2 linked regions of the Undibacterium parvum genome follow. The protein of the gene in region 1 interacts with the protein of each later gene in a pairwise test. Links are inferred from orthologs where the notes say so. Each region holds a gene or a part of one and is shown in the gene's direction. Other genes may lie near its edges.

Region 1 (16,335 bases):
GTTCTGGCTGCGCCTGGAAGGCATCGAAATAGGTAGTCGTGCCCAAGTCGCTCAACAGCAAGAAACCTTGCACTGTATCCTGTGCCAGTACTTGTGGTACCGTCAGATTGATCTGCGAAAACAGTTCGGCGATCTGGATGAAGGGTCTGACATCCTCGGCCGGTTGTGGCGCATCCATGACGATGTAAGTCTTGCCATCGGCGGCATCGATGCGGAAATAGCGGCGAAAGCTGGCATCGGTCGAGGCCGGACGCAAGCTGGCGGCGAGCAGGGTAGGGTTACTTATTTGCGCGAGCCAGGCATGAATCGCTGCCATGCGCAGACTATCTTGCTCAATCGCATTGGTATCGGCAGAATTGCTACTTGCTGTAGGTGTGAGGGGGTGATCTGGATTAATTGACATAGCGAAAATTCTTAGAAAAAACCATTTTATGGAGCGGGCGGGACGGTTTATGGGTAAAAACGACGGGCTTAGGCTATTTCCCCCTATAATGTGCGCTTGATTTTAAGCTTCATCACAAATGATGGCTGCCCGCACTTTGCATAAACAGAAAATATTCGCCTTAACGCCCTAGCCTACTCATTACATGCGCCGGAAAACCGTATTATCTCACCCGCAGCCCTTGTTTTCTACATTTCCGGCAAATGCCGTGGATGCTAGGCGTCCGGCTTGGCGCTTAGCCGTCTTGCCTGCCATGTTGGCGGCACTGTACTGGCCACTCTTGGCGCAAGCTCAGGTGCAAAGTGTTGCAATCGCCGGTAAGCCTAAGACCGACGACAAAAACGCCACGACCTTTATTCAGGCCGAACAAATTTCCGGACGTCCGGACAGGTTTGTTAATTTCGATGAAAAAGTGGAGGTGGTGAAGGGCAATACCACCATCATTGCCAATCACGCCACCTACCGTAATCTGGAAGATGAAGTCGATGCCCGCGGCGATGTGCGGGTTACGCGCAATGGTGATTGCTATAACGGCGACACCATGAAGATGCGGCTCGATACCAATGCCGGTTCGGTGCTCAATCCTACCTATAAATTGCTGCGCAATAATGGACAGGGCGGCGGCGATCGCATCGATTTTCAGGATGAAGAGCGCTCCACGATTTTCCATGGCACTTACAGTACCTGCGAAGGTTTGAATCCGGATTGGTATCTGAAGGCTGATACCTTAAATCTAGATACAGGTCTCGATACCGGTATCGCTGGTACCTCGATGGTCTATTTCAAACGGGTACCTATTCTGGCAGTGCCTTCTTTTATGGCGATGAGTTTTCCATTGTCAGATGCGCGTCACTCCGGGGTCTTGCCACCGAGTTTGGGGAGTACCTCGAATGGCGGTATGGAAGTGGGCCTGCCGTATTATTTCAACATCGCGCCGAATCGCGATTTGACGGTGTTTCCTAAGTACATACAAAAACGCGGTTTGCAAGTGGGCTTGGATGGCCGGTATTTAGGCGTGGGCTATGCCGGTGAATCAAATTTTGAGTTTTTGCCTAGCGACAAAGAAACCGGCACCAATCGCTATGCCCTGAACTCTATACATACCCAGACTTTGATGCCTAAGCTGACGATGGCTTGGAATGTTAACTATGCTTCGGATGATGCCTATCCGGCCGATTTCGCTTCCAGCATTAATAAAACTGCGGTGCGCGTGCTGCCGCGTGATCTGACTTTCATGTACGCCGAAACTTTTTGGAATGTGAACCTTCTGACTTCTAAGTACCAGGTTTTGCAAGAGTTAGCGGCACCGATCACGCCACCCTATGATCGCTTGCCACAACTGACGCTACATGGCGGGCAATTTGATGTGAAAGGTTTTGATTGGGCGGTTGATACGATATTCACCAGCTTTGGTCATCCGACTATGGTGCAAGGCGAGCGACTGGTGCTTAATCCGCAAGTGTCGCTGCCTTTTATACAGTCAGGATTTTTTGTTATACCTAAGCTATCCTTGCATGCGGCTAGTTATAGCTTGTCGAATCCAGGGCCAGGCTTGGGCGATCACTTTCAAATAGCGGTGCCTACGGTGTCGGTCGATAGCGGATTGATTTTTGAGCGTCAGGCCAACTGGTTCGGCTCGCTGATGACGCAAACTCTGGAGCCTAGGCTGTTTTATGTGAATACCCCGTATCGCGATCAAAGCCTGTTCCCGAACTTTGACAGCGGCCCGGCAGATTTTAATTTCGCTCAGATGTTCACCGAAAACCGCTTCACGGGGCAAGACAGAATTGGCGATGCCAATCAGATCACTACTGCCTTGGTCTCGCGTTTTATTGAGAGTGATGGGGAAGAGCGTTTTAAGATGGCGATAGGGCAAAGACTCTATTTCAATCAACAAAAAGTGACACTAGGCGCTGGTGAGAACCAGAGTCGCTCGGATTTGTTATTGTCGGCAAGCGGTAAATTTTCGAAAACCTTGAGCGCTGATATCAATTTGCAGATCAGTCAAACCGATCAAGAGTCAGTACGTTCTAACTTTGGGGTGCGCTGGAACCCTGGCCCGAAAAAAGTCATCAATGCCGAGTACCGGTTTCAGCGCGACAAAGTGACACCGGATAATCAGGTTAAGCAGATTGATATCTCTATGCAATGGCCGGTGGCGGATCGCTGGTATATGGTGGGGCGGAGTAATTTTTCTTTGCAAACAAATAAATTGATCGAAGGTTTGGCCGGCTTTGAGTACAAACAGGATTGTTGGTCATTTCGGGTCTTGGCACAAAGATTCGTGACCGCCACCTCCACCAGTACCACCGGGATTTCGATACAGTTAGAACTGAACGGTTTGGCCAAGTTGGGGTCGAATACGATGGACGCCCTGAGAAAGGGCATATCGGGTTATCAACCGATTAATTAGCGTGTATATTGCAGCTTTCACCAGACTCTGGTGATGGGAGGGGTGGCGCTTCAAGCACTCCTTCGTTTTTAACATGAAATTTGGATCACTATGCGACACATCTTGCCCATGAATCAAAGAATTATTTATTTGGCGGTCTCTGTATCTTTGCTGGCATCGAATTCGGCTTGGGCTCAGTTTAAAACGAACGCCACCGAAGCGCCTTTGTTTAAGCCCTTAGTGACGGCGACGCCAGCTACGAGTAAAAATGCCAAAGCGGAAGTGGTCAATAGCATCGTGGTGGTGGTGAATGATGAAGTGATTACGCGTCAAGAGCTCAATGAGCGTCTACGCTCGGTAGAGAAACGTCTGGCCGCTCAAGGTACGGCTTTGCCAAATCGTATCGACTTACAGAAACAATTGCTGGAGCGCATGATCGTCGATCGTACTCAGTTGCAATTGGCCAAAGAAAACGGAATTCGGGTCGACGATGTGATGCTGGATCGCTCTATGCAGCGCCTGGCAGAACAAAACAAGATGTCTATCCAGGAATTTAGAAATCAGGTCGAGCGTGAGGGCACACCCTTTGCTCGTTTCCGTGAGGAAATTCGTGAAGATATCCTGATGCAGCGCATACGTGAGCGTGAAGTCGATAGCAAAATCCAAATTTCTGAATTAGAAGTCGATAACTTCCTCGCGGCCGAAGAAAAAACCGTAGGTGGTCAACAAGAGTTAAATCTAGCGCAAATTTTAGTCCGACTCCCTGAAAATGCTTCGCCCGAAGTGATCGCACAAAAACGCGCGCGCGCTGAAGAAGTTTTGAAAAAAATTCAAGCTGGTGAAGATTTTGCAAAACTCGCAGCGACGTATTCCGATGGACCTGAGGCCTTAAAAGGGGGCGATGTAGGCTGGCGCGAACAAGATCGCTTGCCGCAATTGTTTATCGATGCCATCAATAAAACCAAGGTCGGCGGCGTTTCTGAAATTGTGCGTAGCGCAAATGGATTTCATCTGGTTAAACTACTCGGAAAACGTGCGGCTGGCGCTGCTACAGCGGTGGACGCTCCTCAGCAATCTCATGTCCGCCATATTTTGATTAAAGTGACCCAGGTGGTCAGTTCGGCCGAGGCCAAGCGTAAATTGGTAGAGCTTAAGCAACGCCTGGATAATAAGGCTGCCAATTTTGAAGACTTGGCGAAAACTTTTTCCAATGATTTGTCGGCGTCTAAAGGCGGTGATGTAGGTTGGGTCTTCCCTGGCGATACCGCGCCGGAGTTCGAGCAAGCCATGAATAAGCTGGCGCTTAACGAGATCAGTGAGCCGGTCGAGTCACCTTACGGCGTACATTTGATACAAGTACTAGAGCGCAAGACCGACGACGTGTCCAAGGATAGAAAACGACTGGCGGCGCGTCAGGCGGTGCGCGAACGCAAAGCCGACGAAGCTCTGCAAGACTGGTTGCGCCAATTGCGCGACCGCGCCTATGTTGAATTTCGTCTGGACGATAAATAATGTCACAACAGCGCCCGGTGATCGCTATCACGGTAGGGGAACCTGCCGGTATAGGACCAGAGATATCGCTGCGCGCGGCTTGGCAATTGCGGCATGAGCTGAGACCGGTACTGTTGGGCGATGCGGCCTATTTAGCCATGCTAGCTCATGAAATCGATCCCTCAATACGTTTGATGGGGGTCTCGCAACAGGCGCTACACTACAACGGCTTGCCTGGCTGCGGCAAGGATCAAATCACCGTGCTCGATTGCCCGCTCGACGCCCATGTTATCGCCGGGCAGCTCGATCCACGCAATGGCCGTGCGGTATTGCAGACGCTCGACGTCGCCATCGAAAGTGTGCAGCAAAAATGGTGTCAGGCTATCGTCACCGCGCCGCTGCAAAAAAGCACCATCAATGATGCTGGCATCGCGTTCACTGGGCATACCGAATATTTCGCTGAGAAAACCGGCACCGGGCAAGTCGTCATGATGCTGGCCTGTGAGGCATCTGCTAGTGTGCCGCAGCCTCTGAGAGTGGCTTTGGCGACTACGCATCTACCCTTGAAACAAGTTGCTGCAGCAATCGAGTTTGAGCAATTACTCAATACTCTGAAAATCATCAACTATGATTTGCAGACTAAATTTGGCATTGCTCAGCCGCGTATTTTGGTAGCCGGCTTGAATCCGCATGCCGGTGAAAATGGCTATCTGGGACGCGAAGAAATTGATGTCATCAGTCCAGTGATCGCGGCAGCGCAAGGCTTGGGCTTGAACGTGCTAGGCCCTTATCCTGCCGACACGCTGTTCCAACAAAAATATCTGCAAGATGCCGACTGTGTGCTGGCGATGTACCACGATCAAGGTCTACCGGTTTTGAAGTACGCCAGTTTTGGACTCGGTGTCAATATCACTTTGGGTTTGCCATTGATACGTACTTCGGTCGATCATGGTACCGCGCTTGATCTGAGTAAGCGCGGGGTCGGTCATGCTGATGCCGGTAGCATGCTCGTGGCGCTCAGAATGGCTGCACAGATGGTGCATCGGCAAGTCTAGATTTAGGCTAGTCCTATAAAAAACAACAAGAAAATTATCCATGAAACACATCGCACGTAAGCGCTTCGGTCAGAATTTTTTAACTGATCAATTGGTACTCAATAACATCATCGCGGCCATCAATCCTCAGCCAGATCAAAGCATGGTCGAGATAGGCCCAGGTTTGGCAGCCATGACACGCTTACTGCTAGCTGGTCTGACGACTTTACATGTGGTGGAACTTGATAGGGACTTAGTCGCGCGTCTGAAAAAGAGTTTTGATCCTGCCAAATTGATCGTGCATGAGGGCGATGCTCTGCAATTCGATTTTGCTGCCTTGCCCGTCGCGGCCGGGAAAAAACTGCGTATCGTCGGCAATCTTCCTTACAATATTTCCAGCCCCTTATTATTTCATCTGGCCGAATTTACTGATTTGGTTGAGGATCAACACTTCATGCTGCAAAAAGAAGTGGTAGAGCGTATGGTGGCCGAGCCGGGTAGTAAAGCCTACGGCCGCTTATCGGTGATGCTGCAATGGCGTTATCACATGGACCTTTTGTTTGTGGTACCGCCAACTGCATTCGACCCGCCACCCAGAGTGGAGTCTGCGATCGTACGCATGATCCCTAAAGCCACCCGTCTAGCCTGCGATGTACGTAAATTGGAGCAAGTGGTGACCAAGGCCTTCTCGCAAAGACGTAAGGTAGTGCGCAATTGTGTCGCCGGTATGTTTACCGAAGAACAGTTGCTCTCGGTTGGGATTGACCCTCAGTTGCGTGCAGAAACTATCCCACTTGAACAGTACGTGGCGCTGGCAAATCTACTCGCTGATTAAGCTTACTGACTAAACTTTTATCGCTTTTATGAATCTGACACTCACTCCAGAATGGCAAACTCTGCTGGCGCATAAAGCCAGACTTGAGCAGCAACATTTGCGCGATTTATTCGCGGCTGATACTCAGCGTTTTAGCCGTTTTTCACTAGAACTGGATAATTTGCTGGTCGATTATTCCAAGCAAAGAATCGATGCGGCGGTCTTGGATGACTTGCTGGCTTTGGCGCGCAGTACCGATGTGGCTGGTTGGCGCGATAGAATGTTTGCCGGTGAGAAAATTAATGTCAGTGAACAACGGGCGGTACTGCATACCGCTTTGCGGCATACCGCGTTTACGCCATTTCCAAATGCCGAACATGATGTGATGCCGCAGGTGCGTGCGGTGCGCAAGCAGATGCGCGACATCGTCGAGCGGGTGCGCAGTGGTTTATGGCGTGGCTTTAAGGGTGACGCGATCCAAAACGTGGTCAACATTGGCATCGGAGGCTCTGATCTTGGGCCTAAACTGGTGACGCGCGCGCTCGCCGCGACCGAGCACCCTGGTATCGATTTTTACTATGTATCGAATCTTGATAGTGCGCACTTAGCACCCTTATTAGAAAAACTTGATCCACGCACCACCTTGTTTATCGTCGCCTCAAAGACCTTCACGACACAAGAAACTAGCATCAACGCACATACTGCGCGCACCTGGCTGATGGCTGCTGCGATGGAAGAGTGGGCGGTTGCCAAACATTTTATTGCGGTCACTTCCAGTCCAGATAAGGCGCACGAGTTCGGCATTCCTGATCAAAATATTCTGCAAATCTGGGATTGGGTCGGCGGTCGTTATTCATTGTGGTCTGCGGTAGGTTTGTCGGTGGCACTGGCGATAGGCATGAGCCGTTTTGAGCGTCTGCTGGAAGGCGCTGAAACCATGGATAAGCATTTTTGCTCGGCGCCCTTAGAGAAAAACATGCCAGTGTTGTTGGCGCTGATCTCGGTCTGGAATACTAATTTTCTAGGCGCGGAAACCAGTGCAGTCTTGCCGTATAACGAATCGATGCGGCATTTCCCCGCCTTCTTGCAACAGCTAGAGATGGAGTCGAACGGCAAGACCGTCAATCGGGATGGTGAGCCCTTGAGTTGTCGTGCTAACCCTATCGTTTGGGGTGAGATCGGTGTGAACGGCCAACATGCGTTTTTTCAGTTGCTGCATCAAGGCGGTTGGCTGATACCTTGCGACTTTGTGGTGACCGCTTCCAGCGATTATCCTTTGCCCGGACATCAAGCCCCCTTGCTGGCAAATTGTCTGGCACAAAGTGGTGCTCTGGCTTTTGGAAAAACCGAACAGCAAGCGCGCACTGAGCTGAGTGCGGCCGGCTTGGACGAGGCGAGTATCGCCAAATTACTGCCGCATAAAGTATTTGCCGGCAATCAGCCTTCGACCACGATATTGATGCCTAGCCTGGATCCATTTCAGTTGGGCATGTTGCTGGCGCTGTACGAACATAAAGTCTTTGTGCAAGGCGTGATCTGGGGTTTGAATTCCTTCGATCAATGGGGCGTGGAGTTGGGCAAACAATTGGCGAATCGCCTATTGCCAGCGATTAATGGCGATCAAGCTTATGACGAGAATCTGGATGCCTCTACCGCTGGTTTGATCGCGTATTTCAGACGGCACGGGAATAGTTAGAGCGAGTATCGCAAAATCCCAGCTCATTTTTGAAATATCTTAAAATACGATTTATTTGTTTTTTTTACATTAATTTAGGGCTTGCGAAAAATTGTTCCAGCTAGGCGTGCCGCCGAAGACTTACGCTAGTACGGCAAGGCGAGTGCAACGACGCTGGGGCGATTTTGCGTAAGTCCTATGATTATTAATTTTAGTGGAGTGTGCCATGATCGTCTTAATTACAGGAGCAAGTTCAGGTTTCGGCGAGGAAATGGCGCGCAAGTTCGTGCAGCACGGACACATGGTGATCGCCAGCGCCAGACGCGCAGAGCGTCTGAGCAGTCTGCAGCAGGAATTGGGCGCGAATTTGTTGCCAGTGACCATGGATGTCTGCGATAAGGCATCGATTAGCAAGGCGCTGGCCGGTTTGCCCGCCAACTGGAAGCAGATTGACGTCTTGATCAATAATGCCGGTTTGGCCTTGGGTACCGAGTTGGCGCATCAGGCCTCGCTGGACGAGTGGGAAACCATGATAGACACCAATGCCAAAGGTCTGGTGATGGTGACGCGCGCGATTTTGCCTGAAATGGTGGCACGCAATAGCGGCATGATCATTAACATAGGCTCGATCGCCGGGTCTACTGCTTATCCGGGCGGCAATGTGTATGGCGCGACCAAGGCATTCGTCGAGCAATTTACTAAAAATTTACGTGCCGACATGGCTGGCACCGGGGTCCGCACCACCAATATCGCGCCTGGCTTGTGTGGTGGCACCGAGTTTTCCAATGTGCGTTTTCGTGGCAACGATGCGGCCGCAGCTAAAGTCTACGAAGGTACCGTTCCCCTGACTGCCGTCGATATTGCCGAGACCGCCTATTGGATCGCGACTTTACCGCCGCATGTGAATATTAATTACATAGAGATGATGCCAACCTGTCAGGGTTTCGGACCGCTGAATGTACGCCGGAATGTTCCCTGATTATTGTTAATACTGGAGTAGAGTATATTTTAACTGCGCAGTATCTATGCTGGCCTTAGCTCGAAAATCGATGATACTCCCCCTTAATGTAGATAAATGATGATGCCTGAAGAGTTTAACTGGATGCTGCGGGTGTATTACGAAGATACCGATGCCGGAGGCATCGTCTTCTATGCCAATTACCTGAAATTTTTTGAACGGGCCCGTACCGAATGGCTGCGCGCGGCCGGTGTCAATCAACAGCAGATGCTGGCGCAGCATCAGGCTATGTTTGTCGTCAAATCGACGGCAGTCGAGTATCATGCACCTGCCAGACTCGACGATGAAATCAGGATCGCGGTGATCGTTGAGCGTTTAGGACGTGCCTCGGTGCAGTTCATTCAAGAGGCTTGGTGCGGCGATCGTTTGCTGTGCAGCGGCAAGATCAAGGTTGGCTGTGTCGATGCGCTGAGCTTGCGCCCTAGCGCCATACCTGAACCAGTTTTGGCAATGATTTCCCTATAATACAGGGCAAATTTTTTGCCGTATTTTTGATTTATTTATTCGTTATTTCAGTAAAAAAGAAAATCCCGCCATGACCGTTACTCAAGATCTTTCCTTTATTACCCTCATCACCAATGCTTCCTTGCTGGTGCAGTTAGTGATGCTCTTGCTGTTAGGGGTTTCTCTCACCAGTTGGACCTATATTTTCAGCAAAATGTTTGCGGTGAAAAAAGCACGCGCCCAAACGGAAGAGTTTGAACGCAATTTTTGGTCGGGCGGTAGTTTGGTCGAGTTATATCAGGTGGTGTCCTCCAATCATAGAAATAATCAGGCTAAGACTGGTGCGCTAGAGCGTATTTTTGAGGCTGGCATGAACGAATACCACAAGGTCAAGGCGATCACCAAAACCACAATGGATCCCGGTGCCATGTTAGATGGCGCACGCCGTGCCATGCGCGCTGCTTACCAGCGTGAAATGGATACCCTCGAGACCCATTTGTCTTTCCTTGCCTCGGTAGGTTCTGTCTCGCCATATGTCGGTTTGTTTGGTACTGTGTGGGGCATCATGAATGCGTTTCGCGGTTTAGCGAATGTTCAGCAAGCGACCTTGGCAGCGGTCGCTCCTGGGATCGCCGAAGCTTTAATCGCTACTGCGATCGGCCTGTTTGCGGCGATCCCGGCGGTATTGGCGTATAACCGTTACACCCATGAAATTGATAGATTGGCGATTCATTTTGAAACTTTTATTGAAGAGTTTTCAAATATTTTACAAAGACAATCACGTTAACAGTCGACGCAAAATGAAAGTGAATGAGATTGCATGAGTACTCTGCGTGGCGAACGTAAACGTAAATTCAAAGCCGAGATCAATGTGGTGCCCTACATCGACGTGATGTTGGTACTGCTGGTAATTTTTATGGTGGCGGCACCGATGACCAACCCTAGCGTAATCAATTTACCGACCGCAGGACAGTCTACCCAACCTCCTTCCGATTACATAGAAATCTCGCTTAGCCCTGATGCTTCCGCCACCATTAGCCTCAACACCCGCGGTAGTAGTAATGGTAACGGCAAGCAAGAGTCCAAAGAGACAGCTGCCAATCGCAAACAATTGATGCAAAAATTACGCGAATATCATGAAGCTAAGCCGGAGTTGTCGGTGCTGGTATCTGCCGATAATGAAATAAAATATGATGAAGTGATACAAGTTATTTCTGAAGCCAAAAAGTTGGGCATCAATAGGGTAGGGTTGGCGACCAAGTGACATATTTGCGTGTTTTCGCTTATACAGCTGCTTTGTTGTTGCTTGTGCCAAGCAGCCAGGTTTGGTCTATGCCATTCACGCTGGCAGCCGCGCCGCCAGAAAGTAGCAGCGCGGACAACGTACCCCCCATCTTCAATGCAGAAAAAGCAGATGAAACTGCGAGCTTAACGCCAACTGCAGACGAGGCTGATCCAGACCTGGAACAAGACCAAATTCTCAGTGCGAACTCCAAGCTGACACGTTTTCGAATAGGGCAAGCCGATGATGAGTGGCAAGGTCTATTGGTCGAGCACATCCCTGAACTATCCAAATCTGCCGATGCCCTTACTTTGACACCGGGCGTCTTAAAAAGAATACGCAATGCAATTTCGTCGATTCTTGCAACCGAGGGATATTTTTCTGTTGTCGTCAAATTCGAAAAAGAACGTGACAATGCCAAGCTGATTTTGGTCAATATCGATGCAGGGCAACGCACTACGGTGCGGTCTTTTAATATTCAGTTTAGCGGAGCTTTGGCTGATGCGGTGAATGCCGGGTTAGCTAAAGAAGTCGCACGCCGTGATAGTTTGATCAAAAAATGGTTGCTGCCGCAAGGCACTGCTTTTCGTGATGCCGAATGGGGCCGTGCGAAAATCAAGCTACTGGATAATCTACGGGATGAATCCTATGCAGGCGCAAAAATTGAAGACAGCAGCGCCACCATAGACGCAGAAAAATATACAGCGGTATTGGATGTGGCGGTTGCTAGCGGCCCCCCTTTCATACTTGGAGAAATGGCGGTCACGGGATTGCAGCGCTACCCAAGTTGGTTGCTGGACCGTTACTCACCACCCAAGGCTGGCGAGCCGTATTCAAGGGAGCGTTTGCTTGAGTTTCAAAGGGTGCTGCAAAACTCGCCGTATTTCTCTACCGTGGCGGTGAGTGTCGACCCAGATTCCAGCACGCCCGAGGCCGTGCCTTTGGATGTCAGCGTGATTGAGCGTCGCGCACGTGATGTTGCGCTGGGCCTTGGTTATAGTACGAATACGGGTTTTAGATCTGAATTGACGTATAGAGATAGACACCTGTTTGACCGCGCCTGGGATTTGCGTAGCGCCCTCAGAATTGAGCAAAGGCGACAGCTTGCCTATGCCGATATTTATTTGCCACCGACCGCCGGTAATCAATTAGATTCCTTCGGCGTCTTGAATGATCACACTGCTTTGAACGGCCTCGACACCACCCGTACGGCAATGGGAATAAAACGCACCACGACAAAAAATAAATTGGAGCAGCGCCTTGGTCTGAATCTAACTTTCGAAACCAGCCAGTTGGACGGTGAACTTGCCGAAAAAAATCGTGCTCTGGTCGCTTCTATAGGGTGGACCTGGCGCGATGTGGATAATAATTTTGCGCCGCGTAAAGGCCAGATCGCCTTATTCGATTTGGCGGTCTCAGAAAAGGCAGTTTTTTCTGATCAACGCTTTATTCGTGCCTACGGAAAATATCAACGTTGGATACCGGTGGGCGCGCGCGATGGCATCATCTTGCGTGCTGAGTTGGGCCAGGTTTTTTCTGAAGGCTCGGATGGTATTCCCGAGGATTATTTATTTCGTAGCGGCGGTAGTACGACGGTGCGTGGCTATCCTTACCAAAGCTTGGGCATACAACACGAAACGGGCGTCACTGGTGGTCGCGTGATGTCGGTCGCCAGCGCCGAATACGTGCATTGGATAGATGCTAGTTGGGGCAGCGCTGTTTTTATGGATGTCGGCGATGCAGCAGATACCTGGCGCGATTTTAGTGGCAAGCAAGCTTATGGCGTAGGCGCACGCTATATGACACCGGCCGGCCCTATCGCACTGGATCTTGCGTACGCCGCCAAGAAGAAAAAATTTGCGATAGATTTTTCTATTGCCATCGCATTTTAATTGAGTGAATTAGTATGAGTAGCGCGCAAATCACTCCCGAAACCCAAAAAGAGAACGAGGTCAGCGTTGAGGTGAAGACCGCGATGCGGGAGAAAAAAGGACGCGCTAGTGGCCAGGAAATTTGGTCGAACTTACCGAGCTACTTAATAAGATTCGCTTTGCTGCTGAGCTTGTTTATCAGCGTATTAATGGTTACGTTCATCGGGCTATGTGCGACAGAGTCGGGCACTAAAAAAATACTGCAGTTGGCGCAATATACCAGTGGCGGCGCTTTAAGCATCTCCGGTATCAACGGTAGTCTGGCGCGACAGTTACAGATAGACGAACTTACTTATATTGATACTACCAGCAAGTTCAAAGCGAGCGGCATCAAATTGGAGTGGAGTCCTTGGGCTTTATTACACAGGCAGCTAGAGCTAGAGACGCTGCAGGTATCGTCGATTAAATTGGCCAGTGCGCCCGATCCAACCCCTACGCAAATACCAGAAAACTTGCAACTGCCAATAGCGCTACATGTTAAGAGCGCTGCGATTGGTAGTCTATTGATCGCTGATCTGCTGCCCGATGGCAATGAGCATGCGATCGTGAAATTGACTGCGATCACAGCAAGTCTGAACACGACTGAGTTCCAGCACAAAATAGCGGGCGCTGTAAGCTCTCCCTGGGGGGCTTTGCAATTGCAAACCGTGATACAGACGAGTAAGCCTTTTAAGCTAAAAGGAGAATTTAGCTATCGCGGGCAACTCAATCCAGCTATGCCAAATTTAGGCATACAGGGTAGTGCGCAGGGTTCACTGCTGGAATTATCTCTGCAGGGCAAGGCCATTGCGGATCAAGCTGCGCAGAACCCGATTTCAGCCAAAAACGCTGTTTTGCAAGGTGGTTTCGAGACTGTGCTGGCGCCATTTGCTAGTCAGCCTATACGCTCTTTGCATGCCGATATCGCAGGCTTGAATCCTGCTGACTTTGCCAGTTCAGCGCCACAGGCACTTCTGCATGTTCGTGCAAATTTATCGGCTCAGCAAGTAAGACCCGTTGCAGAAAAAAAACCGGCAGTGGTGATGCCGCCGTTAGCCTTGATCGGTCATATCGCTATCGAAAATACTCAGCCGGCCAGGATAGATCAACAGGGCTTGCCTTTGCTGTCATTCGACTCTGATCTGCATTGGGATCAAAGTTTGATAGAACTCAAAGGGACGCAGTTAAAATTGCCAGGCAATGGCAAAGTGAGTGGAAACGCCCGCATACAATTAGCCGCAATTGGCTTGCCTTTGATTGAATCGCGCTTTGATCTGTCTGGAATTAATTTGGCTCAAATAGACAAACATATTCAAGCGAGCAATATATCCGGAAGCCTACAAGCACAAACTCGCAGCACAAATCAGGGCGACACAAATCAGGGCGACACAAATCAGGGCGACACAATTTTGACGCTGCAAACCCGCTTAACTGAGCCGCGTGCCAGTTTGAACGCCGAGGCCAGTTATCATTTAAACGACGCCGCAGATGTGCTGAAGTTGGAGAAATTTGAGCTTCTTTCAGGTAGTGCACAAATGCGAGGGCAGGGCGAATTTAGTTTTTCAAATAAGCAAAAATTTAATTTCCAAGGTGAATTGCGACGCTTTGATCCGGCACGCTGGATCGCTGGCCCAACTGGAAATATTGATGCAGATCTTTCAGTAATCGGACAGTTGCAAACTAAGCTGTCCTTGCAAGTGCAGTTGCCACGTTTGCAGGGGAGTTATGCAGGCCAGCCTTTGTCCGGCGTGCTGCAGTTAAATTTATTGGAAAGTGCGGCCTTAGAAATATCAAAAATGGATTTGCACTGGGGTAAAAATAGCATCAGCGGACAGGGCATATGGGGTAGCGGGAAAGACGGTCTGCAACTGAAACTCGATGCACCCGATTTGCCGGCCTTGTCTAGCCTGCTAGACATCAACCTGACTGGAAGTGCGCAAGCGGAGCTGCAATTACACGGGAAAATATCCGATCCATCGGCTAAGTTGCATATCGCGGCGCAGGGCTTGGGAATAGAAAAGCAGCTACACCTGGCAAAATTGAGTGCGGATATCGATCTGGAAAACGCCCTGCAGGGTGGCATTAACGCGCAGTTGCAGGTGCAAGAAATTCGAACTAAAACTAACTCGGATAATGCCCAACTAGAGCAGAGTGTGGCTAATGCGGTGAAATCCGCTGAGCATAAAAAAACAGTTAAATTGCCGTTGTTGGCGGAACAAGCCTCAGTGACGATTAAGGGAAGGCGCGAGCTACATCAGATCGATGGAAATTTGCGTTTTAATGCCGCACGTCAGTTGCAGTTAAATGCAAGCGGTGGCGTGAAGATGGACCAGAGTAAACCGCCAATATGGGCGGGCCAATTGGAACGCTTAAGTATTAGCGGACATCCAGATCTAAAGTTGGCTACACCGATGAGTATCGAGGCCGGCGCGCAATTACTTAAGCTGGGATCTGCGCAATTTGACGGTGCCTTAGGAAGCCTGGCGCTGGAAAAATTTGAATGGACACCAGGCCAGATGAAAACCCGCGGAAAAATTGATCATCTTAAAGTATTGGAGCTGGTCAACTTAGTTAAGCCGCAGTCGGCCGTCGATGGGGATTTGCAAGTTGGGGTCAGTTGGGATCTGCAACTAAAAGATAACATACGTGGTGAACTTAACTTGCAGAGACAGAGTGGCGATGTGCGAGTCCGAGATGTTGATGGGACTGGTAAGCCTTTAGCTCTGGAAATGAAAGAGCTGCAACTTAGCCTGGCGCTGGGGGGCTTGATAGCGGGTACCGATGCTGAACGCCTTTCCTTGAAATTAGATGGTTCTGGAAAACTCCTGGGAAATTGGCATTTGAATGCAAATTCTCAAGTGAGCAAGAAAGATGAACGATGGGTACTGGCAAGCAATGCTGCTCTTGAAGGTAGGCTCAATGCTGACGTGCCTGATCTGCAATGGCTGGGGCCTTGGCTAAACCCCGGCTTAGCGCTCAAAGGTAAATTGCTGGTGGATGCAAGTTTGGCGGGTATACTTTCAGCGCCAAAATATCAGGCGCAGATAGATGGCCGCGATCTGGAAGTCGCCTTCGCATCGGAGGGGCTGCTGTTACCAAATGGCATACTCAGTGCGCAGTTGGATGAAAAGCAACTAAAGCTTAAGCAACTACAGTTTACTAATAAAATTACTACTATGCCGCAGCATGCGAAGTTTCGTGACGCCAAGTGGCTAGGGCAAAAAGGCGAATTTAATGCAGCAGGGGAGATAGACTGGAGCAAGCAAAGCGGTAGTATAGAAGCAAAATTTCAGAAATTTCCAGTCTTGCAGCGTAAAGATCGTTGGCTGGTCGTCAGTGGTGAGACCAGTATTAAGCAAACTAGCGATATCTGGGCTTTGGTCGGCAATATCACTACCGATGGCGCCTACTTTAAGTTGCCTAAATCGCCGCCACCTAGCCTCTCCAGTGACGTCATCGTCAAACGTGGTGCCGCAAGCAAAGCGCAAGCGGATAGCGCTGGTGAAGAGAAAAAAGCCATCAAGACGCGGGTAGATGTTAACTTTGATATGGGGGAACGCTTTGTGTTCACCGGTAGTGGCTTAGATACTGGCCTGGCGGGCAGCATACGCTTGCGCAGTAGCGATGGCTCGCCACTACAAGCGACAGGGTCGATACGAACAGTAGGCGGAGTCTACGAGGGATACGGTCAACAATTGGATATAGAGCGAGGGATTTTGAATTTTCAAGGCTCTCCTAGTAATCCTGGTTTAAATATACGCGCCTTAAGAACCGGTCTTGAAGTCGAGGCTGGTGTTGAAGTGGTTGGTACCGTTTCCTCGCCTCAAGTACGA
Region 2 (16,106 bases), 990 kb from region 1 along the record:
TGCCTTGGTGCGTCAGGCGGCAAGTCCCGTACGCTGGGTTGAGACGGTGCAGAAAATTGGTGCCAGCGGTGTGACTCACGTCATCGAGTGTGGTCCTGGTAAGGTTTTGGCTGGCTTGACCAAAAGAATTAATGCAGAGTTGGTTGGGGAGGCTATGTTTGATCAGGCTTCACTGGATAAAGTAATGGAACTTCTTAAATGACACAAGCAATCACACAAGTAATGACAAATCAACTGAGTAATCAGGTCGCACTGGTCACAGGCGCCTCGCGCGGCATAGGTAAAGCGATTGCGGTGGCGCTGGCGCGGGCTGGCGCTACTGTGGTTGGTACTGCCACCTCGGTGGCGGGTGCAGAAGCAATTTCAGCCTATCTGAAGGAAATCAATCCTGAAGCGGGTAAGGGGGTCGCCTTCGACGTCAATGACGTGCCGCGTTGCACTTCCCTCATCGATGAAATTCAAAAAGAATACGGTAGCTTGTCTATCCTGGTTAATAACGCTGGCATCACTCAGGATCAATTGGCGATGCGCATGAAGGATGAGGAATGGGATAGCGTGATAGCGACCAATCTGAGTTCGGTCGGGCGTCTGTCGCGCGCTGTGCTGCGCGGCATGATGAAAGCTAGGCATGGTCGCATCATTAATATCACGTCGGTAGTCGGTTCTTCCGGCAACCCTGGTCAGATGAACTATGCAGCGGCCAAGGCTGGTGTGGCGGGTATGAGTCGCGCTTTGGCGCGTGAGATCGGCAGTCGCAATATCACGGTCAATTGCATAGCCCCTGGTTTTATCGATACGGATATGACGCAAGCGCTGACGGATGATCAAAAATCAGCTATTTTGCAACAAATCCCTATGGCGAAACTGGGTAAGCCCGAGGATATTGCCGCTGCAACTGTTTTTCTTGCTTCGGCAGAAGCGGGGTATATTACGGGAATTACCTTACATGTGAATGGCGGCATGTATTTGTGTTAATGTTTTTTTGAGCGCGTTTTCTGAGAAAATCAAAGGAATTAGCCGAAGATATTCTTGGAAAATGCAAATTTGCTTTTTTCGCGCGCAGATCTGCTAAAATGCGCGCACTTTCTGTAACCACCACTGGAGACACATATGTCCGATATCGAACAACGCGTTAGGAAAATCGTCGCTGAGCAACTGGGCGTCGCTGATGCTGACATCAAGATTGAATCATCTTTCGTAGATGATCTTGGTGCAGACTCACTCGACACAGTAGAGCTCGTGATGGCACTCGAAGATGAATTCGAAATGGAAATCCCTGACGAACAAGCTGAAAAAATCACTACGGTGAAACAAGCGATCGACTACGCTACAGCACACGTCAAAGCCTAATTCAGACGCATCGTTTAAATCCAGGAGAAACGCTTGAGCCTTACGCTTAAACGTCGCGTAGTAGTTACTGGTCTTGGTTGCGTGACCCCAGTCGGCAATAATATTGCCGACACATGGGGAGCAATCACCGCAGGCAAGTCCGGAATTGCAGCGATTACCAAATTTGATGCCACTCCCTTCACCACGCATATTGCTGGCGAAGTCAAGGGCTTCAATATTGAAGAATACATTCCCGCTAAAGAAGCTCGAAACATGGATACTTTTATCCATTTCGGCATTGCAGCTGGGATTCAGGCCTTTCAAGATAGTGGACTGGTAGTCAACGACGAAAATGCCGAGCGTATTGGCGTTGTGGTCGGCTCTGGTATGGGTGGCTTGCCTTTGATTGAAGATAATAAAGATAGTCTGACCGCGCGTGGTCCACGCCGGATTAGTCCTTTCTTTGTTCCTGCTTCAATTATTAATATGGTTTCCGGTAATTTATCGATCAAATTTGGACTGAAAGGTCCTAATCTGGCGATTGTTACTGCTTGCTCAACTGGTTTGCATTGCATAGGTTCGGCCGCTCGTATGATTGAGTACGGCGACGCTGATGTGATGCTGGCTGGCGGCTCTGAATCTACTATTTCACCGTTGGGTTTGGGTGGCTTCGCTTCTGCCCGCGCCTTATCTACTCGCAATGACGATCCGACTACTGCATCCCGACCATGGGATAAAGATAGAGATGGTTTTGTGATGGGTGAGGGTGCTGGTGTGATGGTGCTGGAAGAGTATGAGCACGCCAAAGCCCGTGGCGCAAAAATTTATGCCGAAGTTTTAGGTTTTGGTATGAGTGGAGATGCTTATCACATCACCACCCCTACCATCGATGGCCCACGTCGCAGTATGCTCAATGCATTGAAAAATGCAGGTCTCAATCCTGATCAGATTAATTACCTGAATGCACATGGCACGTCCACGTCCTTGGGTGATAAAAATGAAACGGACGCGATTAAAGCGGCTTTCGCTGATCACGCATATAAGTTGACGGTTAATTCGACCAAGTCGATGACAGGACACTTATTGGGTGGTGCTGGTGGTTTGGAATCTATTTTGACAGTGCTGGCACTGCATCATCAGGTTTCTCCTCCTACCATCAATATCTTTAATCAAGATCCTGAATGTGATCTTGATTATTGCGCTAACACCGCAAGAGATATGCCGATTACCTATGCGATGAAAAACAATTTTGGTTTCGGCGGTACTAACGGCACCTTGATTTTTGGTAAAGTGGCATAGTTTGAACTAGTTTGAGAATCAAATAAGCTGACCGGGGTTTTGGTCGCAATCCGGCACTTCATTTTTAAGTAAATCGAAGTGCCGTTTTTTATTCTGCGCACTCAAGTGAGGGACTATGATGAGCTCTAAGTCGACTTCCATGGCCCTTGCGATGACGTTGCATCCATCACGCGTCTTGCTGTGGTTGGTGTTGCTGATGTTCGTGCTTGCTAATGCAGCGTGTGGTTTTACACTCTATCATCTGAATTTGCTTTGGTGGTGGAAAACCCTGTTGCTGATTCTGGCGTTGGGGCTTAGTACTCTGGCCTTGCTCAAATTTATTCGGGGGCGGCGCAGTGTGTATCTGGAAATATCCGACTCGGGCGGCATCATAGTGCGCCAACTCAATGCGCAGAGTGAACCGGGATCTTCAGTGACAGCGAGTTCGGATGTGCAGAGTAGCTACTCTGAGTATGTGTTGATCTTGCATTTACGCCTGACAAGCGCTGCAATCATGGTCATTCCGGTGCTGCGTGATAGCCTCAGTGCGGACGACTTTAGAAAATTGTCTATTGTGCTGCGCTGGATGGCGGCACATGCCAATGATGAACAAAGTCGCATTCTTGAGGATGCGACTGGGAACTTTTGAACGGGCATCCGTGTCTACTGAATACTTAGCGTATTTGCGATGTGCTGGATTGTCGTTTCGGCGAATGAACAACATGGGAAAGTGTGAGTGACGACAGAACGCGAAATTGATCAACTCCTAGTCGAGCGGGTCCAGCGTGGCGATAAAAAGGCATTTGAGCTTCTAGTTTCCAAGTATCAAAGGAAATTAATGCGGCTCGTGTCTAGGCTCGTCCACGATCAGGCTGAGGCCGAAGACGTGGTGCAAGAATCGTTTATCAAGGCGTATCGCGCTTTGGCCAATTTTCGCGGTGATGCGGCGTTTTATACTTGGTTGTATCGCATCGGCATCAATACGGCGAAGAACCATTTGGTCTCGCAAGGGCGGCGCGCGCCGACTTCGACCGATGCCGATATCGAAGAGGCGGAAACTTTTGTCGACGCCGATGGACTAAGAGATATGAACACGCCAGAGTCTCTGCTGGCAAGTAAGCAGATCGCAGAAACGGTCAATGCGGCGATGATGTCGCTGCCGGAAGAGTTGCGCAATGCCATATCGCTGCGTGAGATAGAAGGAATGAGTTATGAAGAAATTTCCGAAGTCATGCTATGCCCGATAGGGACGGTACGCAGTCGCATTTTTAGAGCGCGCGAAGCAATTGCGCAAAAATTGCGCCCCTTGCTGGGGACGAACTTGGATCAGCGTTGGTAAGCCGAGACAAAAAGCCGCGCGGCATTGACAAAATTAGCACTATTTGCAGTATTTGAAGTGATGGCAAGACCTTATTTGGACCAGATCATGAAAACAGAAAACACCCATTATCAAAGCATTTCCAGTTTGCTTGATGGCGAACTCAGCGATGCGCAATTGGATGCGGCCTTGGCGAGCTTGGCCGATCCGCGCCAGCGCGATGCGCGCCAGGCATGGGATGTGTATCAACAAATTGGCGATGTGCTGCGTTCGGACGATCTGGCGATGCCATTGAGCCCAGATTTTTCCGCAAAATTTTCTGCTTTGCTCGATGCCGAGCCAGTCTTGCTGGCACCGCAATTACGCGCCGATGTCAGCATTAAGCCTGTTGCTGCGAGTTCAGCGATCAAGCAAAGTATCGCCCGTTATATGGCGATGACGAGTATGGCGGCGGCTGCCGCTGTGGCGTTTTTGATGGCGCCGCAAATTATTCCTTTATTCAGCGCTCCCTCGACCACGGGCATGCAAATGGCCAGGCTCAACGTGCCGACGAATGTGCCTGCCGGGACGCAAAATTCTGGCGTGCAGCTGGCTTCGAATCAGCTCAGTTCTGAACCTGTCGCCCAGAGTGAAAATCAAATCGAGATGCTGCGTGATCCGCGCTTAGATAGTTATTTACTGGCGCATCAGAAATTTTCGCCTTCTATGGCTAATGGCCCGCAATATGTGAGCCGTGCCAATGTAGTTGCAGCGGCTGCGCCCGCCAGCGAGAAATAAGTGACTATGGCTTTACCGTCATTCAAATCGCGTTGGTGTCTGCTCGCCTTAATCGCCATGCTGAGCGCCATGCCCGCTTTGCAGGCGCAAGCAGCGGACACTCAAGAAATCCAGGCGACTTTGCGTAAGGCGCAGACTGCTGCGCAAAAACTTAATTATTCCGGCACCTTCATCTATCAGCAAGCCAATCAAATTCGCACCTCGCGTATTTTTCATATTGTCGATGCGCATGGCGAGCTAGAAAAGCTGGAAATACTCGATGGCAAGCCGCGCGAATATCTGCGCCGCAATGATGAAGTAAGCTGCTATTTGCCTGAGAGTAAAACCGTGCAAGTAGAGAAGAACGTCACGCAAGAGGTTTTTCCTGCTTTGCTGACGAATAATTTAAGCAGCCTGCCCGATTTTTATAACATCAAAAAAAGTGAAGTCAGTCGGGTCGCCGGTTTGGCTTGCCAGACCCTCAGCTTAGAGCCTAAAGATGCGCTGCGCTATGGCTATCGACTCTGCATAGAAGCAGCGTCGGGCCTACTGCTCAGAGCGCAGACCGTGAATGCCAAGCAAGAGGTGATAGAACAAATCGCCTTCACGCAAGTGGCGATCGGTGAGGTCGACAAAACCCATCTGAAACCAAGTTTTCCAAATACTGCGCAATGGCAGCTTGAAAATCTCACGGTGCAGGCCAATATTAATTCTGGATGGACGGTGAAGTCGCTGCCAGCAGGCTTTAAAAAAACCCGTGAAATGCGCCGCTTGATTCCGCTCTCGGCTGCCGCGATTGCCGCCAACGCGGGTTCGACAAAAGCCGACGCGACCAAATCGCATCAGGTGGTGCAGATGATTTTTTCTGATGGTATATCGAGCATCTCTGTATTTATTGAGCCAGATACGGGCAGTCGTACCGAGGGCAATTTACAGCAGGGCGCGATGACGATCATGGGTAAACGTCAGGCCGATCATTGGCTGACGGTGGTAGGCGAAGTACCCTTGGCAGCGATTAAACAAGTGATTAACTCGATAGAATTTAAATCTAAGTGAGAAAGAGTCAGACGATGAAAAAATCTCAGTTTTTTGTGAATGCGAAAAGTGTTTCAACTTTGTTTTCTACGCTCTTAACGACGGCAGTCTTGAGCGCATCTATGGTCGTGCTTGCCCCTGGCGTACTAGGTTTGACGCCGTCCGCAATGGCCGCCAGCGTTGCCGGCTTACCTGATTTTACTGAGCTGGTCGAAAAAACAGGCCCGGCCGTAGTGAATATTCGCACCACCGAAAAAGTCATGCAAGGGCAAGCCATGCCGGGCATGGAAGACGAGCAGATGCAGGAGTTTTTCCGGCGATTCTTTGGCGCGCCTATGCCTAAACAGGCACCGGCACCAAAAAACCGCAAAGCACCGCAACAGCAAGAAGAGGAAGTGCCACGGGGAGTTGGTTCTGGTTTCATTATTTCGCAAGATGGCTATGTGTTGACCAACACCCATGTGGTGGATGGCGCCTCTGAGGTCTACGTTAAATTGACCGATAAACGCGAATTTAAGGCCAAGGTCATCGGTGCCGATAAGCGTACCGACGTTGCCGTATTAAAGATAGAAGGCGGTAAATTGCCGCGTCTAAATATCGGTGATTCTGAAAAAATTAAGGCTGGCGAGTGGGTCATTGCCATCGGTTCACCATTTGATTTAGATAATACTGTCACTGCCGGTATCGTTTCTGCTAAGGCACGTGACACTGGTGATTATTTGCCGCTGATACAAACAGACGTGGCGGTCAATCCAGGTAATTCCGGCGGTCCTTTGATTAATATGCGCGGTGAAGTGATAGGGATTAACTCGCAAATTTATAGTCGCTCTGGTGGTTATATGGGGATTTCGTTTGCGATTCCTATCGATGAAGCGATGCGCGTGGTCGAGCAACTGAAGTCTTCTGGCAAGGTGACGCGTGGGCGTATCGGCGTGCAAATCGGCGAGGTTTCTAAAGACGTCGCTGAGTCTATCGGTCTGCCTAAGGCACAAGGTGCCTTGGTATCACGGGTAGAGTCCGGTGGTCCTGCCGAAAAAGCTGGCTTGCAAGACGGCGACGTGATCTTGAAATTTAATGGCGTCGCAGTCGAAAAATCGAGTGATTTACCGAGAATGGTCGGTGTGACTAAGCCCGGTAGTAAGGCCGTCGTTTCGGTCTGGCGTAAGGGCGCGGCGCGCGAAGTGACGGTCACTATCGCCGAAGTCGAAGCAGATAAATCGGCGCAGAAAGCAGATAAAAAATCCAAGAAAGAGCAAGCCTCCAATGTTCTGGGTATTTATGTTTCAGACTTGAGCGATGCGCAAAGAAAAGAAGTGCCAGGCGGGCAAGGCGTGGTGATAGACACGGTTGATGGTGCCGCGGCACAGGTGGGGTTGCGTGCGGGTGACATCATCTTGACGATGAATAATGCCGACGTTAAAGATGCCAAGCAGTTTGCCGCTATGCTGGCCAAGCTCGACCCTAAGAAGGCGGCAGTGTTGTTAGTACGGCGCGGTGATGCAACGCAATTTGTGCCGATACGTCCACAGGCACAGTAAAGATTTGCCTCGTAGAGAAAAAGCTGCCCGCCAAAAATGCGGGCAGCTTTTTTTATTCTGGGAAAGTCTAGGCAGGATTTATAATGTCGCCTTACTGGCGCGCCTGTAAATCCGTGTTTTAGGCATACTGCGGTAGGGTATATTTGCAATGCGCACGATCTATATGCGCAAAGTCATGGTTTTATTTTATTTTTAGGGGAGTATCCCCATTTATGTTTTTTTGGGGCGAGGTATTTTTAGGATGAACCAGTTCACACTTTATTCGCGCAGTTATTGCCATCTGTGCGATGACATGCTGCAGCAATTGCTGCCTTACCAGGCGCAGTATGCCTTTGAGATTAAAGTCATCGATCTCGATACCGAGGCGAGCCCAGAATTGTTGGCGATCTACGATGAATTGGTGCCGGTCTTGCTGGGCCAAAAAGAGGGTGCCGAGCCGCAACAAATCTGCCACTATTTTTTAGATGCAGTAAAACTGAAAGCTTTTTTTGATGAGTAATTTGAATGCGAATTTTGGTGAGTAAGCACGATGACTAAGACTGAATTAGTTTTTTCTATGGATGCTTACGCCGGCGAGTTGATCTGCGGCGTGGATGAAGCCGGACGTGGCCCCTTGGCGGGGCCGGTGATGGCGGCAGCGGTGATCCTCGATCCTGCGCATCCTATCGCTGGTTTGCGCGACTCTAAAAAATTGTCCGAAGCCAAGCGTGATCTGCTTGCGATAGAAATCAAAAAATATGCTTTGGCGTGGGCCGTGGCCGAATGTTCAGAGCAAGAAATCGATGAGATTAATATCTTGCAAGCGAGTCTGCTGGCCATGCGGCGTGCCATCGAGGCCTTGGCGGTGACGCCGACTTTGGCCTTAATCGATGGCAATCGTTGCCCCGTCATGCTGCTGCGTGCAGAAGCGATCGTCAAAGGCGACGATAAGGTGGCGGCAATTTCAGCCGCGTCCATATTGGCCAAAACGGCGCGTGATCATAGATTGGCGGAGCTGCACTTGGTTTATCCGCAGTACGCTTTGGATCAGCATAAAGGCTATCCGACCGCCTTGCATCTGGCGCGTTTGCGCGAGCATGGTGTCTCTCCTATCCACAGAAAATCTTATGCGCCGGTAAAGGCCTTGCTGAAGTGATGAAAACAATTAGCTCACGCGATAACCCGCTGTATAAAGAACTCAAGCATCTTGCCACTAGCTCGCAGGCACGCCGCAAATCGGGTCGCACCTTACTCGATGGGGTGCATTTATGTCAGGCCTATCGCCAGCACTTAGGCGAGCCGCAATTGTGTATCGTCTCCGAAAGTAGCGCCCAGCATCATGAAGTGGCACCTATGGTGGCACGCTGCCTGGCGGCGGGTACGCAAACGATTTGCATGCCCGATGCGCTGTATCACGCCTTGAGCCAGGTCGAGCATGGGGTAGGTTTGATGTTTATTGTCGCTACGCCTAGCCCTGAGTTCCCGGCGCAACTCTCGCATTGCTCGGTGGTGCTGGATAATTTGCAAGATCCGGGCAATCTCGGTTCTATCTTGCGCAGCGCCGCAGCGGCTGGCATCAAGAATGTCTTTTGCAGCATAGGTACCGCGTTTGCCTGGTCACCGAAAGTGATGCGGGCCGGCATGGGCGCGCATTTTCTGTTGAATATTTTTGAAAACGTGAACTTGCATAGCTTGCTCGCATCCGCCACGATCCCGGTGCTGGCAACCAGTTCGCATACATCGCAAACGATTTATCAGGTCGATTTGAATCAACCGGTAGTCTGGTTGTTTGGGCATGAAGGCCAAGGTGTGGCGGACGATTTGATGGCGATGGCCACACACACGGTGACGATACCGCAACGTCCCGAGATAGAGTCGCTCAACGTGGCAGCCAGCGCGGCGATTTGCTTCTTTGAGCAAGTGCGGCAAAGCCAATAAGCGGCTTAGAGAAAACAGTAAAACACGCAGTAAAAATAGGACTAAAGCGACATACTCCCCTAAAAAAAAGTTTCCCTAAATTGCTTGCGCACATAGATCATGCGCAAGCGGCTAGGTGTAAGGAAATACACTGGGGGAGTATCTCTTGTGTGACATGCAAAGAGGGGTGTAGCTCCAGCTCTTTAGTAAATTTTTATATCCGATTTAATCTCTTGCAAGATGGTGGTGGCGATCTCTTCTATCGACTTGGTGGTAGACGATAACCAACGTATTCCTTCACGCTTCATCATTGCTTCGGCTTCGTTGACCTCGTAGCGGCAATTCTCTAGCGCCGCATATTTACTGCCGGGGCGACGTTCATTACGGATTTCGGACAGGCGCTCTGGTGCGATGCTTAGTCCAAACATTTTCGCTCTAAATTCTGGCAGTGCTGAAGGCAGGCGGCCGCGCTCGAAATCGTCGGGGATTAAAGGATAATTGGCGGCCTTGATGCCGTATTGCATCGCCAAATACAGACTGGTCGGTGTCTTGCCCGAGCGCGAAACGCCGACCAGGATCACATCGGCAGTCGACAGATTCTTATTCGATTGTCCGTCGTCATGTGCCAGAGAAAAGTTAATCGCCTCGATGCGATTTTTATACTCTTCACTATCGGTAATATTGTGGCTACGTCCTACCGTGTGCGTCGATTTCACGCCCAACTCTTGTTCCAGCGGCGCCACGAAGGTCTGTATCAGATCCATGTGCATGCCTTTTGACTTAAAAACCACATCGGCCAACTCGACTTGCACCAGGGTGGAAAAAACGATGGGGCGACTGCCTTCGGCGTTAAAGGCGTCATTGATCTTGCGTGCCGCTTCATGCGCCTTGTCCAGGGTGTCGATGAAGGGCAGACGAATTTGCTTAAATTTCAAATCAAACTGGGTCAGCACCGAGTGGCCGAAAGTTTCAGCGGTAATGCCGGTACCATCGGAGACGAAAAACACGGTGCGATTGGCAGAAGGAAGTGGAGCTTGTTTGATGTCTGGCATGAGAAATGTCGTGTAGGTGTAGTGAGAGAGATGAAAGTGAGATGAAAAGAATTTATCGCAAAACCGAAGAAAAAGAGGGTAAATCCTTTTCTAGTCTCGATAAATTTGCTTTACACAATGTAAAATGGCGCAACAGCAGCGGACTCTGGCATCTAGAATAACAAAAAAAGCCGGACAGGCGAAGCAAGAAAATTGCAGCTCACAGATTTCTTACCATCAAAAAGAGGTTGTTATGTCCAACGCAATAAATACCGAGGCTAGTATTGATACTACGTACGTCGCTTTATTTGAGCATTTACGCATGACGGATGTTGAATCCGTCGGCGGTAAAAATGCCTCATTAGGCGAAATGATTAGCCAATTGGCTAACGCAGGAGTGCGGGTTCCGGGTGGCTTTGCCACTACGGCGCAAGCCTTCCGTGACTTTTTATCGCATAGCCAAGACGGTGGCGCGCCACTGGCGCAACGCATTGCCGACCGTCTCGTTACGCTAGACATCGAAGATGTACGCGAATTGGCCAAAGCCGGTGCCGAGATCCGTCAATGGATCATAGAAACACCGTTTCAGCCACGTCTACAGAAAGAAATCGAAGAGTTCTACAACAAACTGGTGGCCGATTCGAGCGCCGAGATGTCGTTCGCAGTGCGCTCTTCGGCCACCGCCGAAGATTTGCCAGACGCGTCTTTCGCTGGTCAACAAGAGACTTTCTTGAACGTCGTCGGTATCGACAATGTGCTGGAGGCAATGAAACATGTGTTTGCCTCGCTGTACAACGATAGAGCGATTTCCTACCGCGTACACAAAGGTTTTACCCATGCTGAGGTCGCTTTGTCGGCCGGTGTGCAGCGTATGGTGCGTTCCGATTTGGGCGCGGCTGGTGTGATGTTTACGATAGACACCGAATCCGGCTTTAAGGATGTGGTTTTCATCACATCTAGCTATGGTCTGGGCGAAACGGTGGTGCAGGGTGCGGTCAATCCGGACGAATTCTATGTCCACAAGCCTATGCTGGAATTAGGTAAGTTGCCTGTGATCCGTCGCAATATCGGTTCTAAACTGATTAAGATGGAGTTCACTGGTGAAGCCAAGGCTGGTCGCTCGGTAAAGACGGTCGACGTGCCGGTAGAAATGCGTAACCGCTATTCTCTCGATGATGCTGAAGTGGTTGAACTGGCAAAATACGCCGTGATCATCGAGAAGCATTATGGTCGCCCTATGGATATCGAATGGGGTAAAGATGGTCGCGACGGCAAGCTGTATATTTTGCAAGCGCGTCCTGAAACCGTAAAGTCGCAACAAAAATCGACCGATGCCCAGCAGCGTTTCCGTCTCAAAGGTACCGGCATCGTGCTCGCTTCGGGTCGTGCCATTGGTCAAAAAATCGGTGCTGGTCGTGTGCGTGTGATTCACGATCCGTCTGAGATGGAGCGCGTACAACCGGGCGACGTGTTGGTGGCGGATATGACTGATCCTAACTGGGAGCCAGTCATGAAGCGCGCTGCCGCGATCGTGACGAATCGTGGTGGCCGTACTTGCCATGCTGCGATTATCGCGCGTGAACTGGGTGTGCCTGCGGTGGTTGGTTGCGGTGATGCGACTGATACGCTGAAAGACGGCATGCTGGTCACCGTATCTTGTGCAGAGGGCGACGAAGGTAAAATTTACGACGGTTTGATCGAGACCGAAGTGACTGAGGAAATTCGCGGTGAATTGCCGAAATTGCCTTTGAAGATCATGCTCAACGTTGGCAATCCACAACTGGCGTTTGATTTCCAGTCTGTGCCTAATGAAGGCGTTGGTTTGGCCCGCTTAGAATTTATCATCAACAACAATATCGGTGTCCATCCAAAAGCGATTTTGGAATATCCGAATATCGATCCAGCCCTGAAAAAGGCGGTTGAATCGGTAGCGCGTGGCCATGCCTCGCCAAAAGCGTTTTACGTCGATAAATTGGCAGAAGGCGTGGCAACCATCGCTGCTGCATTCTGGCCGAAAAAAGTCATCGTGCGTTTGTCAGACTTTAAATCCAATGAGTATAAAAAACTCATAGGCGGATCGCGTTACGAGCCGGATGAAGAGAATCCTATGCTCGGTTTCCGTGGCGCAGCGCGTTATCTGGCATCCGATTTCGCCGAGTCTTTTGAGATGGAATGTCTGGCCATGAAGCGCGTGCGCAACGACATGGGTTTGACTAACGTTGAGATCATGGTGCCGTTTGTGCGTACCTTGGGCCAGGCGCAAAAAGTGGTCGATTTGCTGGGGCAGAACGGATTGAAACGCGGTGAAAATGGCTTGCGTCTGATCATGATGTGCGAAGTTCCTTCTAATGCTATTTTGGCTGAGCAATTCTTAGAGCATTTCGATGGCTTCTCTATCGGCTCTAACGATCTAACTCAACTCACTTTGGGCTTGGACAGGGATTCTGGCATGCCTTTGTTGGCAGCAGACTTTGACGAGCGTGATCCTGCAGTATTAGCCTTGTTGTCGCAAGCGATTGCCGCTTGCCGTAAGCTCGGTAAGTACGTTGGTATTTGCGGCCAGGGGCCATCGGATCATCCGGATTTTGCGGCATGGTTGATGAAAGAGGGCATAGAAACCATTTCTCTGAATCCTGATTCTGTGATCGACACCTGGAAGCAATTGGCTGCTTTGGCAAATAAATAAGTCAAAATTCTAGCGTTATGCTTGAATAAAAACGCCTTCATGTACTGCATGAAGGCGTTTTTTAGTTTCTAACTTTGCTTTTTTATATAAATGCGCTAGACTAAACGCATAGCAATAGTGATAAGAAAAAGATTAAAAACTTCGAAAATAATTCACAGAAAAACCCTCGTTCATCTTCTCAGATGGCGAGGGTTTTTTTGTGAGCAGATTACCGATGACTAATTATTTTTAATGATAGAAACTGTAGAAGTTAAACCAAGTTAAATTGCGTTGAGTTAACTTAATAGCCAAGGAGAAATCTAAACTATGAATGCATGGATGAGTTGGTTGGCGCTAGCCGCTGTGGTCGTGATACTGGAGCTATTTACCGGTACCTTTTATTTGCTGATGATTTCCATCGGTCTGGTGGCTGGTGCCGTGATCGCGCTACTGGGTGCCGGCACAGAGATGCAAACCTTGAGTGCAGCCTTGGTCGGTGCCTTGGCGACTGTGTTACTACATAAGAGTAAATATGGCTGGCGTGAACGTCAGGATGCTAGCCGCAATCCAGATGTGAATATGGACATAGGTCAAAGTATCACGGTGCAGCAATGGCAGGATCAGGGCGGCGGTAAATTCACTGCGCGTGCCATGTATCGCGGTGCGATGTGGGATGTGGAGTTACAGCATTCGGCACCGGCTGCCGGCGTGTTTGTGATAGTAGAAATTGTTGGAAGTCGTTTAATGGTAAGACCGTCGTAATCAGGCGTAAAAATTTTGTAGTGTAGCTTTTATTGTCGTAAGAAATTAAAGGGAAATATTATGGAAAGTTTTGGAGGCGTCGCCTTTATTTTATTTATTTTAGCCATCGTTTTCGTGGTTAAGACTGTTAATGTGGTGCCACAACAGCACGCCTGGGTGGTCGAGCGTTTGGGTAAATATCATGCCACTCTGGGCCCTGGTTTAAATATCGTGGTGCCGTTTATCGACAGGATTGCCTACAAACATATACTCAAAGAAATTCCGCTCGATGTGCCGCCGCAAGTTTGTATTACCCGCGACAATACGCAATTACAAGTAGATGGGATTTTGTATTTTCAGATCACTGATCCTATGCGCGCCTCTTATGGCTCATCCAATTACATCGCCGCAATTACGCAATTGGCGCAAACCACTTTGCGCTCGGTGATCGGTAAGATGGAATTGGATAAAACCTTTGAGGAGCGCGATCATATCAACACCAGTATCGTCAATGCGATTGATGAGTCCGCTGCCAACTGGGGCGTCAAGGTGCTGCGTTATGAGATTAAGGATCTGACTCCACCGAAAGAAATTTTGCATGCGATGCAGGCACAGATTACCGCCGAGCGTGAAAAACGCGCCTTGATTGCCGCCTCTGAAGGCCGTAAGCAAGAGCAAATTAATATCGCGACTGGTGAGCGTGAGGCCTCAATTGCTAAATCCGAAGGTGAGATGCAGGCGTCTATCAATCGCGCCCAAGGACAGGCTGCAGCAATCTTGGCGATTGCCGAAGCCAGCGCGGAAGCCTTGCGTAAAACGGCGAGCGCGATCCGTGAACCCGGCGGTGCCGATGCAGTAAATTTAAAAGTCGCGGAACAATATGTGGCGGCCTTTAGTAACCTCGCCAAAACCAATAATTCTATTATCGTCCCCGCCAATCTGAGTGATATCAGTGGCCTGATCGCTGGTGCCATGCAGGTGGTTAAATCACAAAAACCTATCGATTTCCAAGGTACTAAATAGTGTCATTTGTAGGCGTAGGTAGTCGCAGACTTACGCTTGGGTAGTTTGCCTATGAGTAATAGCAGCAGAATTTAGCCGCAGGGTTGACTCACAAGAGTATCAAGATGCATGTCAGGTTTTAGCCTTCTAACCGTAGGCTAGAAAATGGCATGCATTTTTTTATGCCGGATAGAGCGGAATCAAAAATTGTCTAAAGCATGCGTATCAAGCTTCATAGTATTTAAGCCGCGAGCAGCGGCTTGCGCATCGATTTTTATCAGACCTCATGCCTTAAAAACAGAATTATATTTTTTAATGCGCCGCATGTACCAACTTTTGTAATGTGAAACATGAATTTCATAATGTGGGATTGACGTTGGGAATGCACAAATTATATTTATCATTTGAAGAAAATCAATTTCATAACATGGGATTTTGTATTTATCTTATTGATTTATAAGTGATAAATAATATTTATATGTCTTATATAAGACATTGCTGCTGTGCGGTAAATATTCTATTATTTCTCTTGAGCTTAGGTAATTGCATTTTTCTATAGAGAGATAAATCATGGCAACACGTGAACAACAAATTGCGGCTGTTCAGGAGGATTGGGATACGAACCCCCGTTGGGTCGGTATCCAACGTAATTACACCGCCGCCGATGTGGTTAATTTGCGTGGGTCATTGCAGGTTGAACATACTCTAGCGAAAAATGGCGCGATCAAATTATGGAGTTTGCTCAACAACACATCTTATTTGAATGCGCTCGGTGCCATGACTGGCAATCAAGCCTTGCAACAAGTAAAGGCGGGCTTGAAGGCGATTTACCTGTCTGGTTGGCAGGTGGCGGGCGATGCTAATCTTGCTGGAGAAATGTACCCGGATCAATCGCTGTATCCGGTTAATTCAGTACCCTCGGTAGTCAAGAGTATCAATAACTGTTTGGCGCGCGCTGACCAAATTCAATGGTCGGAGGGGCAAGGGGATACCGATTTTTTTGCGCCTATCATCGCCGATGCCGAAGCTGGGTTTGGTGGCGTCTTAAATGCCTTCGAGCTCATGAAGTCTATGATAGAAGCAGGCGCATCCGGAGTGCATTTTGAAGATCAATTGGCCTCGGTGAAAAAGTGCGGTCACATGGGTGGCAAAGTGCTAGTGCCGACCCGCGAAGCGATAGAGAAGCTCAATGCTGCGCGTCTGGCCGCTGACGTCATGGGTACGCCCACCGTTTTGCTGGCGCGCACCGATGCGGAGGCCGCAGATTTGCTTACCTCCGACATTGATGCGAATGACCAGCTATTTTTGACCGGTGAGCGCACTGTGGAAGGTTTTTATAAAACCACACCAGGCTTGCAGCAGGCGATCGCCCGTGGTCTGGCGTATGCACCGTATGCTGACATGATCTGGTGTGAAACGGCTAAGCCGGATCTGGAATTTGCCAAGGCCTTCGCCAAGGCGATACATGCTCAATTTCCGGGTAAATTATTGGCGTATAACTGCTCGCCTTCGTTTAA

The links.
Region 2: the proteins of ybgC (region 1) and acpP interact in binary tests that used the Escherichia coli proteins (3 or more experiments, as listed by UniProt). The link is inferred for Undibacterium parvum from one-to-one orthologs.

What each region holds. Positions count from the first base shown.
Region 1 is NZ_CP034464.1:3,124,332-3,140,666, forward strand. What follows is about bases 7,672-10,630. They hold ybgC (tol-pal system-associated acyl-CoA thioesterase), read left to right. Parts: upstream 7,672-8,929; coding sequence 8,930-9,331; downstream 9,332-10,630. Other genes in these bases: pgi (glucose-6-phosphate isomerase), read left to right, coding at 7,672-7,869; EJN92_RS13705 (SDR family oxidoreductase), read left to right, coding at 8,075-8,827; tolQ (protein TolQ), read left to right, coding at 9,402-10,097; EJN92_RS13720 (ExbD/TolR family protein), read left to right, coding at 10,131-10,574. Outside these bases: EJN92_RS13675 (aminoglycoside phosphotransferase family protein), read right to left, coding at 1-316; EJN92_RS13680 (LPS-assembly protein LptD), read left to right, coding at 624-2,855; EJN92_RS13685 (peptidylprolyl isomerase), read left to right, coding at 2,946-4,346; 4-hydroxythreonine-4-phosphate dehydrogenase PdxA, read left to right, coding at 4,346-5,380; 16S rRNA (adenine(1518)-N(6)/adenine(1519)-N(6))-dimethyltransferase RsmA, read left to right, coding at 5,421-6,194; more of pgi, read left to right, coding at 6,223-7,671; EJN92_RS13725 (autotransporter assembly complex protein TamA), read left to right, coding at 10,643-12,484; EJN92_RS13730 (translocation/assembly module TamB domain-containing protein), read left to right, coding at 12,499-16,335.
Region 2 is NZ_CP034464.1:4,117,628-4,133,733, forward strand. What follows is about bases 1-2,730. They hold acpP (acyl carrier protein), read left to right. Parts: upstream 1-1,110; coding sequence 1,111-1,350; downstream 1,351-2,730. Other genes in these bases: fabD (ACP S-malonyltransferase), read left to right, coding at 1-202; fabG (3-oxoacyl-ACP reductase FabG), read left to right, coding at 199-975; fabF (beta-ketoacyl-ACP synthase II), read left to right, coding at 1,384-2,628. In the rest of the region: EJN92_RS18015 (protein YgfX), read left to right, coding at 2,747-3,256; RNA polymerase sigma factor RpoE, read left to right, coding at 3,344-3,946; EJN92_RS18025 (sigma-E factor negative regulatory protein), read left to right, coding at 4,034-4,702; EJN92_RS18030 (MucB/RseB C-terminal domain-containing protein), read left to right, coding at 4,709-5,737; EJN92_RS18035 (DegQ family serine endoprotease), read left to right, coding at 5,752-7,254; EJN92_RS18040 (glutaredoxin family protein), read left to right, coding at 7,496-7,753; rnhB (ribonuclease HII), read left to right, coding at 7,784-8,389; EJN92_RS18050 (TrmH family RNA methyltransferase), read left to right, coding at 8,389-9,171; posphoenolpyruvate synthetase regulatory kinase/phosphorylase PpsR, read right to left, coding at 9,354-10,202; ppsA (phosphoenolpyruvate synthase), read left to right, coding at 10,435-12,867; EJN92_RS18065 (NfeD family protein), read left to right, coding at 13,174-13,608; EJN92_RS18070 (SPFH domain-containing protein), read left to right, coding at 13,669-14,610; aceA (isocitrate lyase), read left to right, coding at 15,160-16,106. UniProt on the Escherichia coli protein: Carrier of the growing fatty acid chain in fatty acid biosynthesis.